DNA from 4 places in the Pseudoalteromonas sp. SR43-7 genome. Region 2 is predicted to be linked to each of the others. Evidence: predicted binding sites of a transcription regulator. Region 2 holds the regulator's gene; each other region holds the start of a gene.
What was found. The regulator sigma-54, encoded in region 2, starts transcription at its own class of promoters, with help from an activator protein. The targets are predictions, from matches to a motif close to GTTGGCACGNNNNTNGNNT.
Positions count from the first base shown of each region.

Region 1 (3,142 bases), on a different contig from region 2:
AACGAAAGACACAACGCCTGACATTATAAGTCGAATATTCAATTAACTGCCTCAATATGCCTAAAACCTAGTTTAATGATAACACTAGAAGTGAAGGTAATATTGTCACTAAATAATAAAGTATTTGATTGTATATTATAGATGTATAAACACACTAATGTTGAAGATTTCCTAAATGGCATCAAGTCAGAATCTGAGCGCGGCTGTTAGCTGGAAAGCTTATTAGTAAACAATAAGTATAGTTTTAAAATAATATTGGGAGTGAGTTAAGGAAGTGAATCAATGGGTTGGAGGGCGTTAAAAATTGGATTTAACCTAAAAAACTATTTAAAAACTATCTAAAAATTCTTTAAAAACTAATATTGTGAGCCGATCGGTACTAAAGTATTTAGCTAAACCTCAGTAGTCGGCTTACACAATATATAATCTGTCATTATTTTTTCGCAATAATGTAGATTGCATGTATTAACCCTGGGAAATAACCTAGCAGTGTTAATAGAATATTTAACCAAAAATGCATACCTAAGCCAACTTGCAAAAACACACCTAATGGCGGTAATAAAACCGAAAGTATTATACGAATAATATCCATAATCAAACTCCATTTAAATTAAACATTGAAAAGACTTAAAGCCCAGTATTACTGGGCCTTAACTATACTGTATTATTCAGCAACAATAGCTAGTTTATCAACTACGTCGCGAACATCTTCAGCATTTTTAGCAATTTTAACTGCTAGTTGCTTTTCAGCTTCAGACTCTACAGAGCCATTCAGAGTTACCACACCGTTGTCGGTATCAACGTCAATGTCTGTACCACCTACTTCTGAGTCAAACAGGAAGCGAGTTGTGATTACAGTGGTGATTTTAGCGTCCGTTAGGTCGTTATCATCATCGTCCATCATGTCGTTGCTTTTATCTTCGGTGTCCATGCTTTTAACGACAGTAAGGCTGTTATCAACATCAGTTACACCATCTAGGCTAAGTACAAGTTCTTCTGCTAGCTCTTTATCGAGTTCGCTATTAACTTTACCTGTAAGTACTACCTTGCCATTTTTTACATCAGTGTTAATGTCAAAGTTGTTTAGATTAGTGTTCATAAGTAGAACGGTTTCTGCCTTACCATCAATCCAAGCATCTTTACTTTCGTTTTCCCAGCTGTTTGCTTGGGCACCCATAGCCGTAGTACCAAGAACTAGAGCTGCGATAATAGATTTGTTAAATGTTTTCATAATCTTTCTCCTTTTGATTAAAGACACTTTAACTAATGCGAGCTTCAGGCCAACTTTATTTATACTTAAAATTCAAAGACTTGAATTAATTAAAAGATAAAACCTTATCTATGTTTGTGTAACTATTTACAGGCTACTCGGTAAAACTTTCTCAAATAGTGAAAATAGCTAGATAATTGCTCTTTTGGTTAATCTATCGTTAATATAACAAAACAAAAAACACCGTTAAAAAATAACCAATTGATAATTAATGAAATTATATTTGGTACGCGGTTTGCAGCCTAACTACAAGAGCAGTATCAATAGTAAATATAATAAGGAATAACTCATGTCTGTAAAAGTTGAAGACCGCCCAATAGAGCAAGTACGCGAACAAGTGATTGATCAATTAATTTATAATTACAGTCATGGTGTTATTTCTGTTGATGCATTCGAAAGACGTTTAGATAATGCGATGGATGCACCTAATAACGAAGCTCTGCTAGCCTTAGTAGAAGACTTAACACTTAATACCGATCAGCAATATAAAGCAGAAAAACAATCGCAATTTACGCCACATTATAGTGCACAGCAAAACAGTGATGATGATTTTACATTGCGCAGTATTTTAGGATCTAACGAGCGAAGTGGTCAGTGGGTTGTGCCAAAAAATATATATTTGAGTAACTTTATGGGATCGGTGGTGCTTGATTTTACTGATGCCATTTTTGCGCATCAAAATGTGACTATTCACGTTAACTGTATTTTTGGTAGCGATGAAATTTACGTACCAGAGCATGTCAATGTAGTGTCTAAAATGTTTTGTATTTTAAGTAGCCTTGAAAATAAATCTGTGTCGCTTAACAAACGCCAAGGCCCTACAATTCATATTGAAGGAAAGGCAGTTATGGGCTCGGTTGAAGTGAAAATAAAGCGCACAATTAAAGAAAAATTTATAAGCTTTGCAAATGAGCTAAAAACCCAGTTTGGCACGGGTAACAATAACCGCTCACTATAATTGAGTAGCAGCACTTTAACGTGCTGCTTGGTATTTTATTATAGATCGTTATTGCGCTCGCTTGGTATGTCACTTAGGTATTCTACAAACTCAACTTCAAACCCTGCAGGATCAATAAAGTAGACATTCTTTCTGAAAGGATTCTCGCTACCTTGCTTGCTTAGAGTAAAACCCACTTTATTTAAGCGCATTACTACTGCACTTAAATTATTAGTTACATAAGCAAAGTGTGCAAAACCAATTTGATGGCCCGATAAGTTTCTGTTTTCACCTTCACCATGGTCACTTATCGCAATGTAATGCGTGTCATCTCCAAAGTGTACCCAGCGTCTTGGTTTTCCATGCCAGTCACCTCTGCCCTCACTTCTGATTGACCAATGCGGAAATACAGCGCGATAAAATGTAAGCATACTATCTATATCACTCGCGACTAAGTTTACGTGCTCTAAATACATAATGTTATCCTATCAGTTAAGTTAGGAGTAAGATAAAACCTCAAGTTAACTTTAGGTAAAGTGTTATTTAAAATTAATTTATTTAAATGCAGATAATTATTTTTTAAAAATATATACACTTTTCAATCTTGTATAAAAAACAAACATAAGTATTTGGGGTTTATTGTTTACTTTATGTCAAAAGTCGCTAAAATACGCCGGCTGAAATATATAAACGTTCTTTTACAACCCAAAGGTAATACCATGCATCCAATGTTAAACATTGCGGTTCGCGCTGCGCGCAACGCAGGCAAAATTTTACTTCGCGCAAGTGAAGATTTATCAAAAGTTGAAGTGCAACAAAAAGGCGCTAACGACTTAGTAACTAACATTGATAAAGAAGCCGAAGCCGTAATTCGTGACACTATTTTACAGTCTTACCCTACTCACTCAATTGTTGGTGAAGAACTAGGTGAGCAT
Region 1 covers NZ_JACJDY010000005.1:143,767-146,908, forward strand. Annotated here, with positions in the region: gene H5087_RS05865 (hypothetical protein) at 1-42, opposite strand, end outside; gene H5087_RS05870 (YqaE/Pmp3 family membrane protein) at 434-592, opposite strand; gene H5087_RS05875 (BON domain-containing protein) at 665-1,231, opposite strand; gene H5087_RS05880 (LiaF domain-containing protein) at 1,560-2,228, shown strand; gene H5087_RS05885 (VOC family protein) at 2,267-2,683, opposite strand; gene suhB (inositol-1-monophosphatase) at 2,927-3,142, shown strand, end outside.
Region 1: a site for sigma-54 is predicted at 1,493-1,511, ahead of H5087_RS05880 (LiaF domain-containing protein). Genes of this name have one in related genera too.

Region 2 (3,142 bases):
GCTTTGCTGCAGTCCTGGCATATAAGTGAACTTAATTTCATCATATTAGTGGCGAGCAAGCTTCTCTTTGTGTTTGATTACTTGGCGATCGAGCTTGTCGATCAACGAGTCAATAGCGGCATACATATCTTGATGTTCTGTAGAGGCAAATAGCTCAGCACCGCTTACGTGTATTGTGGCTTCTGCTTTTTGATTTAATTTTTCTACATCGAGAATGACATGAACATTATTAATATGATCAGAGTGTCTTTCAAGCTTCGCAAATTTAGTATTAATATAGTCTCTTAGTGAATCGGTTAATTCTACGTGACGACCAGTTAAGTTTAGTTGCATAAGCATTACCCTCTTAGTTTAGCGTCTTAAATCAGACTTTTACGCTGATTTGACGGTGGAATAGCAAGAGATTCGCGGTATTTTGCGATTGTACGTCTCGCTACTTTAATTCCTTGCTCAGCCAATATATCCGCTATTTTGCTATCACTCAATGGTTTTGCTGAGTTTTCTGCTGCGATTAATTTTCGGATAAGCGCACGTATTGCTGTAGATGAACATTCACCACCGTTTTCAGTACTTACATGGCTTGAGAAAAAGTATTTAAGCTCAAATATACCACGGGGTGTATGCATGTACTTTTGAGTAGTCACGCGCGAAATTGTCGATTCGTGCATTTCTACCATTTCAGCGACATCATTTAAAACCATTGGTTTCATGGCTTCAGGACCATGTTCAAAAAAGCCTTGTTGTTGCTTAACAATACAATTAGTAACTTTTAATAGCGTGTCGTTTCTACTTTCTAAGCTTTTAATAAACCACTTAGCTTCTTGTAAATGTGAGCGAATAAACTGGCTGTCGCCACTTGATTTTACAGTGCGAGACATTGCCGCGTATTGGCTATTAACACGAATTTTAGGCATGCTATCTGGGTTTAATTCGACAACCCAGCGGCCTTTAATTTTTTTAACTGACACATCAGGAATAACATACTCAGATTCTTCCCTTACAATAGTATCAGCAGGTTTTGGGTTGAGAGTATGTATTAGTGTCATTACTTCTTTAAGCTCTTCTTCTTTAAGCTTAGTTTTTTTCATTAATGTACGATAGTCGCGAGCTGCTAATAGATCAATATGCTCGGTTAAAATCATTTTCGTTTCATTAATGTAAGGTGTTTCTTTATCAAATTGATTAAGCTGAATACACAAACACTCTTGTAAACTACGTGCAGCAATACCAACAGGATCAAACAGTTGGATGCGTTTTAATACCGCTTCAATTTCATCAAGTTCAACTTCGTTATCATCTTCGTTTTCTTGATTAAAGCTTTCTAAAATTTCTTCGCAACTGAGAGTTAAAATACCTGAATCATCGACGGCCTCTACAATCGCAATAGCGATGGCTTCATCGGTAGGGCTAAATGGCGTTAGTTGTAATTGCCACATTAAATACTCATGGAGCGTTTCAGTAGAGGCGCCTTGGTATATTGATTCGTCTTCAGGCATTGGACCTGATGATGCTGCAGGAGCGGCACTCATGTACTCATCCCAACTAACATCCATAGCCATGTCGTCACTTAGCGTGTCTTTTGCAAGTGCTTCACCAGTATCTTGTTCATATTCGCTCGGAGCATCATCAGCAGATGCGCTAACAGTTATGTCATCGGTATCAGCTTTTTGCTCGTTTTTACCAGCAGCGTCTTCAGAATAGTCTGCCTCTTCAACCTCTAAAAGTGGATTACTGTCGAGAGCTTCTTGTATTTCTTGCTGGAGATCCAATGTACTGAGTTGCAACAAACGAATAGCTTGTTGCAACTGTGGAGTCATTGTAAGTTGCTGGCCCATGCGCAGCTGTAGTGATTGCCTCATGTATCTCTAACAATCCTTTTATGTTGTTATAATTAATACTAGCAGATGCTTAAAGACATGGCGTAAATGTTACAGCCTAAATTGCTCGCCTAAGTAAACATCGCGTACAGTTTTATCATTTAATACGTGTTCTGGAGTACCTGATGCAATCAGCTCCCCATGAGAAACAATGTAGGCTTTTTCACAAACATCAAGGGTCTCTCTTACGTTATGGTCGGTAATTAATACACCAATCCCACGATTTTTAAGATGTTCTATTATTTTCTTTATATCTAATACCGAAATAGGGTCAACACCGGCAAACGGTTCATCCAGTAGTATAAATTTAGGATCTGCTGCCAGCGCTCGTGCTATTTCTACACGACGACGTTCTCCACCCGATAATGCCATACCTTGGCTATCACGAATGTGTTGTATGCTAAATTCATCTAATAAGTTATTGAGCGTGTCTTCTCTGGCTTGTTTATTTAGTTCTTTGCGCGTTTCTAAAATGGCCATTAAGTTTTGATAAACAGTCAGCTTTCTAAAAATTGATGACTCTTGCGGTAAGTAGCCTATGCCTAATCTAGCACGACTATGCATAGGTAAAAGAGTAATATCGTTATCATCAATAGATATTTTACCTTTGTCGCTAGGAACAAGCCCTACAATCATATAAAAAGTCGTTGTTTTACCAGCACCGTTAGGGCCAAGTAAGCCAACTATACTGCCAGCTTGTACTTCAAGGCCGACGTTTTTTACAACTTCACGACCTTTATAGCTTTTTGCCAATAGTTCTGCTTTTAATGTGCTCATGGTTGACCTTTATCGCCTTTTTTACTTTTTTTAGTTTCGATCGGTACTAAAATTGTGTGAACGCGGTCAGTTGAGTTTTCATCTTTTTCGGCACTGATGAGCTGCTGCTCTATGTCGTAGGTAATGCTTTTAGCATTTATTTTTTGTCCGGCTTGCGATACTTGTGCATTACCAACAAGCGTTAAAAAACGCTTAGATACATCATAACGTACTTCGTCAGCACTGGCGCTCATAGTCGTGCCGTCTGATTGCTTTTCTTCAAAGTGCGCAGGGCTACCTGTGGCAATTAATAATTGTTTATTATCACCAAGTTCATCACGTTTGTGCACTTCGAGGCGATCGGCTGTAATGCGGCGATTACCGTGAATAATCTCAACGTTTTTCTCAAAAATCCCGACATTAGCTTTTAATTGACCTTCTTGCTTGTCGGCACTTATTGAAATTTGATTGGCAGCAGGTTGCGTGTTTTGTTCTGCAGCACTACTATT
Region 2 covers NZ_JACJDY010000002.1:87,461-90,602, reverse strand. Annotated here, with positions in the region: gene ptsN (PTS IIA-like nitrogen regulatory protein PtsN) at 1-41, opposite strand, end outside; gene hpf (ribosome hibernation promoting factor) at 46-333, opposite strand; gene H5087_RS01740 (RNA polymerase factor sigma-54) at 360-1,859, opposite strand; gene lptB (LPS export ABC transporter ATP-binding protein) at 1,929-2,654, opposite strand; gene lptA (lipopolysaccharide transport periplasmic protein LptA) at 2,651-3,142, opposite strand, start outside.

Region 3 (3,142 bases), on a different contig from region 2:
GTCCAAGTGATTTTGAACAATATTGCTAAGCATTTACAAAGATACTGCTGTTAGTTTTTCTAAAAGTGCAACAACCATTTTAGATGAGTTGATTGATGCTGTTTCTAGGTATTCTTCAAATGATTGTGGTGACTCTTTACCAGCAATATCAGACATTGAGCGAATTACAACAAATGGTGTGTTTAGCGTAAAACACGTTTGTGCAATAGAAGCACCTTCCATTTCAACAGCAAGCATTGTAGGAAAATCACTACGTGCTTTATCAATGCGTATAGGGTCACACATAAATGTGTCACCAGTACAAATTAAGCCAACGAGTGTTTTAACATCACTGATTTGTTCGATTGTTTGCTGTGCTGTTTCAACTAATTTAGGGTGTGCTGCAAAGCCTGCCGGCATTTGTGGTACTTGGCCAATTTCGTAGCCAAAAGCAGTTACGTCTACATCGTGGTGACGTACTTCTGACGAAATTACTACATCGCCAACACTTAGCGATGGATCGAATCCACCGGCTGAGCCTGTGTTAATTATGCAATCAGGTTTGAAGTTATCGATCAGTAAGGTAGTTGCAATAGTTGATGCGACTTTACCAATACCAGATTGAACAAGTGTCACCGTGTTACCAGCCAACTCGCCAGTATAAAAAGTGAAACCTGCTTTAGTTAAAATTTGTGGGTTTTGCATAGCTTCACGTAAAATTTTAACTTCTGGCTCCATTGCGCCAATAATACCAACATTCATAAAGTTTAATTCCTGAGTTTGAATCACTTGATTATACGTGAAGTTAACAATAAAAAACAAAAAAGCGAGCTTGTTTATGAGCTCGCTTTAAATACTTTTTAGGAGAGTATTTAATTCGTTTTTTAAATTTCAGCTAACGCGGTGGTTTGCGCTTTAGCCTGAGAAGGTGAAAGTACCGCTGGCTTATGTGAGCGATTACGAACAGGGCGCTGAGTTTGTGTTGCTGCAGGCTTACCAAGTTTAAACATAATTGCATCGCGTACTTCAGAAGGGCGGTAGCCCGATTTAACTTTCATACGAATATGTGGAATGCCCGCAGACTCTAGTGCACCGTTTACAAACCAGTCGCGTTGAGCTTTGTGGCCATCTTTGTTGGCATTGTTAACTAGGTCAACAGCAGCAATGATTGTTAGTTTTTCTTTGTCGATTAAAACAAAGTCGAGTTGCTTATTTTTAGCTTTAGCTAAAGCAGCACGTTTAGACTTTACTGAAAGGCCTTGCTTACAGTCAATAACGTCGATTAACTTAACACGACTAACAATTTTATATTGATCGCCAACAGCACGCTCTAGAAGATTTAAAAAAGCGCCTTCAACCTGCGTAAAAACAGTTTGCTTGCGAGTAAAAGGATACGGGTTTCCGCCATCGTCATTAAATTTTGACGCAACAACAGAGGCCCCGACAACTAATACTAGGATTAAAAATAAAGCGAATTCCATACGGTAACTCCATAACAACAAATTGACACTGCTCAAATAAAGCAATTTACGTGCCTAAAAAGTATGGGTTATAAAATAATTACCGACTGGTATACAAGCAATAGCTACACAGCGATTAAGCTTTGTAGCCTCCTTTAATACCTTTTACTGCAATAGCAACAGCATCGTGTGCATGCAGTGACTCATAGTGGTTTATTTGCAGCCAATAATCACTGTAATTGTTTGCCTCTAGCAGTGCTTTAATTTTACGCGCTGCATCTTCACAAAACATAAGGTTTTGACCATTCAAACGGGCAAATTCTTGCTCGTCTTCACGTTTTACTGCTGCTTGTACTGGTGTTTTAAGCTCAGCTTCAAGGGTGTTAATTAGCGTAACTACGTCAAATTCTTGAATGTTGCTATCAAGCTTTACTTTTACGTTGGCAATAGAGCGCTGCGAGTGGGGAGTAGCTACAATGCCTTGTGTAGTGCCTAGCCATTCGTGCACATCTTTTTGGCTTAAGGTTTCTTGGTTAAACTTTTCGTTAAACGCGTTTTGTATAAGCTGTCGCGCAAGTGCAGCAGAGCATGGGCACGTTGAAGAATAAGTAACATCTACGGTTAGCTCGTAGCTAATAACGTTATTTTCAATTGTACTGGTAAGTACAACGGGGTAGCTTTTCCAGCCCGCTTTACCACTTAATAGTGACTTACGGCGTAGCGGTAATTCAAATTTAAATTCAATTTGTGCTTTATCGCTCAGCCCTTCGTGGCTAGTTATAAAGGTATCGAGTGCCTGCGCTATCGTTTGCGGATTGACTTGCTGCTCGGTTGAAAGCAGATCAAGTGCCAAAAATAGACGTGACATATGAATGCCTTTGGCATCTTCTTTATGTAAATTTACAAATGCACGAGCTTTGGCGTTTACTGTAACTGGAGATAAGTCTCGGGATTCAAAAATAAATGGCAGTTCTATTTCGCCCATGCCAACCCAGTCTAATTTACCTGTTTGTAAAGCGGGTGCAGTGTCTGCTATATCTGGCATATTGGTTTGCATGTGCGCTACTCGTATTTTGGGGATAATAAAGCGGGGCATTTTACACTAAATAATTTATTGCTGAAATGATGAGTTTAATAGATGAGCTAAATCAAACATGAAAAATTCTGTTTTTATCGCACAACGTGAGTAGTGGTAGGAGAAAAATGCTAAAATTTGGGAAAATGGTATGTTTGTACATACGCATTGCCTTCTTTATATTAAGTACACAGCTAAGAGATAAAATTACGTATGACCGATTATTCTTTGAGCCCTTGGGCTCGGGTACTTTCCAGCTCAATAACGCGATTTGGTGAATTTAAAACCGCTGCTATTTGTTACACTTTATTTTTAACTGTATCTCTTATTTTATCGAGCATGTTTTATTATGTGGCGATAGGCGAATTACACCTGGTTGATATTTTAGCCGTGGTATTTTTTACGGCTGTAGTTTCTCCTTTAATTATAAGTGTGTTGCTTAATTCAATTCGACAACTAGATGCCTCATATGCTTATTTAGATAGCGCCACCAAGCAAGAAAAGCTTTTAAATCAAACCTTAAAAGATAACATTAATCGTCTAAATATCGAAATTGATGAGCGTAAAATGGCATTTCATGCCAAGCACCGCGCTATTGAAGAACTACGACGAGAAATTGCTGAGCGTA
Region 3 covers NZ_JACJDY010000006.1:84,728-87,869, forward strand. Annotated here, with positions in the region: gene H5087_RS06625 (regulatory signaling modulator protein AmpE) at 1-33, opposite strand, end outside; gene mtnN (5'-methylthioadenosine/S-adenosylhomocysteine nucleosidase) at 34-741, opposite strand; gene H5087_RS06635 (DUF2726 domain-containing protein) at 864-1,460, opposite strand; gene folE2 (GTP cyclohydrolase FolE2) at 1,576-2,496, opposite strand; gene arcB (aerobic respiration two-component sensor histidine kinase ArcB) at 2,728-3,142, shown strand, end outside.
Region 3: a site for sigma-54 is predicted at 1,500-1,518, ahead of H5087_RS06635 (DUF2726 domain-containing protein). Genes of this name have one in related genera too.

Region 4 (3,142 bases), on a different contig from region 2:
TGAATACTGGGATGTTGCTAAAAGAGTTGAGCCGCGATATCAGATAGAAGCTGCAAAGAAAAGTATTTAAGGCTGTGTTGAGTTTGCTATGTTAATTAATTCACAAGGTGAAGCCCAAGGGTATAAGGTTGTCTCGTCTTACCCTGAGGGCGTGTTTGATATTGATGCGGCAGCTGCTGTGGGTTTATGGAGCTGGAAACCGACAGTTGAAAATACGAGTAAGCAACCGATTCTAACTTATCTCAAAATGGATTTTATGGTGAGCCCAAAACCTACTGATGCAGAGTACTTAGCGCATTGTTGTAAAAATAAAGTCTAAACGTAATTAATAGTATAAATATAATAAGCTAGGTGTTTGTGTACCTAGCTATAAGATTACATACTTGCATATAAACTGTATTCACTTAGCGTTAGCTTGCCGTCTTTGTCTTGATCATAGCTTGAAAATCGAGACCACAAAGCGGGGTCTACAGCGGTTTCTGAACGTGTTAAAAAACCATCCTGGTTTCTATCAAGTTTTTCAAATTGCTCTGCAACATTGTTGCTTGCAGCAAAGCCTAATGTGCTAAAAATACTAAACGCAAAAAGCGCTATATAGCTTGTTTTTTTCATGAAAAATACTCAGTAGAGGTTATTGGTAAGGTAATTTTTAAATTCGATTAACGAAATTTGGTTATCTTGGTTTTTGTCCCATTTTACGAATGTGTTTAATAGTTGTGGTTGGGGATCAAGTTCGTCATGCGTTAAATAGCCACTTTTGTCGCTATCGAGGTGATCAAAGCGTTGCTTTACATCAAGTGCAGCGGCATCAAAGCTTAATAGCATTAAGATGCTTATAATAAGGGGAAGTATCTTCATGGTGTTCCTTCCAAAAGATGTATTTAAAGTTTGTGGCTAAAATAAAGTGAAAAGGAAAAAGCACTTGCCGTAATTTAACTCCCAACATTAAATCCTTTTACACACTCCCTCAGGGATTATGGCAAATGCTTTTAATTCCAGTTTACCTATAACAAGCTTAAGTAAAGCTTAATCAGTAATTACTCATTAAGGTTTAAAGCTTTCAAATTCTTTTTTTGAGACTTTTTCATCACCGTCTTCATCTAAGTCGGCAAACTGTCTCATTACTTCCTTGTCTTCCTTTGCTTCTACAATTGATATTTGTCCGTCCATGTCTTTATCTAAGTGGGCAAAGCGCACATTTGTTGGCGATGCAATTACAGTGGCACTAATTGCTAAAAACATTAATGAAAAAGCGGCTATAAGTTGTTTCATAATCACGTTCCTTATTAAATGAGTTTATTGAATAAATTTTTTGAATTCATCTAGCGACAATTGCCCATCTTGATTAGTATCAATTTGAGAAAAATTCTCGTGTAACACAGCATCTTCACCTGCTTCGGCTTCACTCAATGTGCCGTTACTGTCTTTATCAAGTTCGTTAAAAGTCGCGTGAACGTCCATTGCGTGTGCATTAGCGCCTAAAAAGCCTAAAGCCAGTAATGATGAAATTACTAAAATGCGTTTGTTCATAATTATTTCCTTATTGATTAAAGTTATTACTCCTATTACAAAAATGGTGCCAATAATAATTGTTGTTATTTTTCAATTGGTTATTGTTTTTGCTTTAAGCCAGTGAGAAGTTTTTACTGGGTTTATTGTAATTTTTGTGCGCCTTTTGCAACACTATTTAGTGAGGTTGAAAGGGAATTTATTAAAATCAACGAGTTACGTTGTCTCTATTTGGCGACACATTGTTTTATAGTGCTGGCTGTTAATCGTATTAAATATAATTGCTGGTTCAGCTAGTGTATAAGGTAAGCACTTAATAATAGAGCGCTTAACTTAAAAGGACTAAACGAAATGCCAGCAACCATAGCTAAAAAATACCAAGCAATGCTTAACTGGCGGCCTAATTTAATTGGGCAATTTGCAATGAGTATGCTGCTTTCGCTACTTCCGCTTTCTATAGTGGTGATCGTATTTTTAAATGCGCTTAATAAGCAATTAGCGGTTACTCAAAGTATTGTGAGTAGTAACTACCAAGTTACCAAATCGTTTAACACTTTAAAGCAAGAACTCAACAGCCTTGAACGCGCTACTAGGCAAAACTGGGTATTAAAAAGTGAATCGCTTGATAAGCTCATTGTCGATAAATGGCAATCATCCCTACAAAGCATTGATGAACTCAAATTTGTAAACCCGAATAAAGAGTATATCAACCAATGGCAACGCTTATATACCACCTTACAAACCGCGCATGTAAAACTCGTTGAGCAAAAACAACAACAAGCTGAGCTATTTGTGCCAGTGAGCGATTTAATTGCTGAGCTTACTTTATGGTTACGTGATAAAAACGAAGCGCAAATTACCAATAACCAAAATGAGCTTACAAGCCTGCAAGCGTCATTTATAAACTGGCTGGTGGCACTAATTCCGCTGACTTTAATTGTTGGGGGAGGTTTTTTATGGCGCATAAGTGGGCGGCTAAAAGGGTTAACTACGGTTATTGATAAGCTTGGGCAGGGGCATTGGCAGCAAAAAATATCTGTGAAAGGTTCAGCTGAGCTTGTTGAGCTAGGAGAAAAGCTCCAATGGGTACAAGAACAGCTTCATATGCTTGAGCAGCAAAAAGATACTTTTTTACGCCATGTAACTCATGAGCTAAAAACGCCGCTTGCTTCAATGGTTGAAGGCACTGATTTATTAACTGATGAAATAGTAGGTCCAATTACTGCTGAGCAAAAAGCGGTGCTTGAGCTTATTAGCCAATCTATGGTGCGCCTTCGCACAATGATTGACAGTTTGCTGAGTTATAATGCGATTCGCACCAGTAAAGACAGCTTAAGCGAAGTTGAGTTTAGTCTTCTTATTAATAAAATTAATAGCCATTTTGAGCATCGCTTAACTGCGCGTCAGCAAGCTCTGCAGTGGCAAAATACTTTACCGAATAAACCGCTTGCTTTACCTAGTGAGCTTATTGAGATGATTTTAATTCAGCTTATTTCAAATGGCTTAAAATTTTCAGAAGATAAGCAAAGCGTTACTATTAATTTAGCGCTTGAGCAAAACCAGCTTTGTATCGTTGTACTTGATAAAGGGTGCGGTATTAAAGAGCAAGAAAAAACTCAAATTTTCAGCGCAT
Region 4 covers NZ_JACJDY010000027.1:16,571-19,712, reverse strand. Annotated here, with positions in the region: partial or broken gene H5087_RS20225 (energy transducer TonB) at 83-319, shown strand; gene H5087_RS17400 (EF-hand domain-containing protein) at 376-612, opposite strand; gene H5087_RS17395 (calcium dependent protein) at 622-858, opposite strand; gene H5087_RS17390 (hypothetical protein) at 1,045-1,272, opposite strand; gene H5087_RS17385 (EF-hand domain-containing protein) at 1,297-1,530, opposite strand; gene H5087_RS17380 (sensor histidine kinase KdpD) at 1,861-3,142, shown strand, end outside.
Region 4: a site for sigma-54 is predicted at 1,566-1,584, ahead of H5087_RS17385 (EF-hand domain-containing protein). Genes of this name have one in related genera too.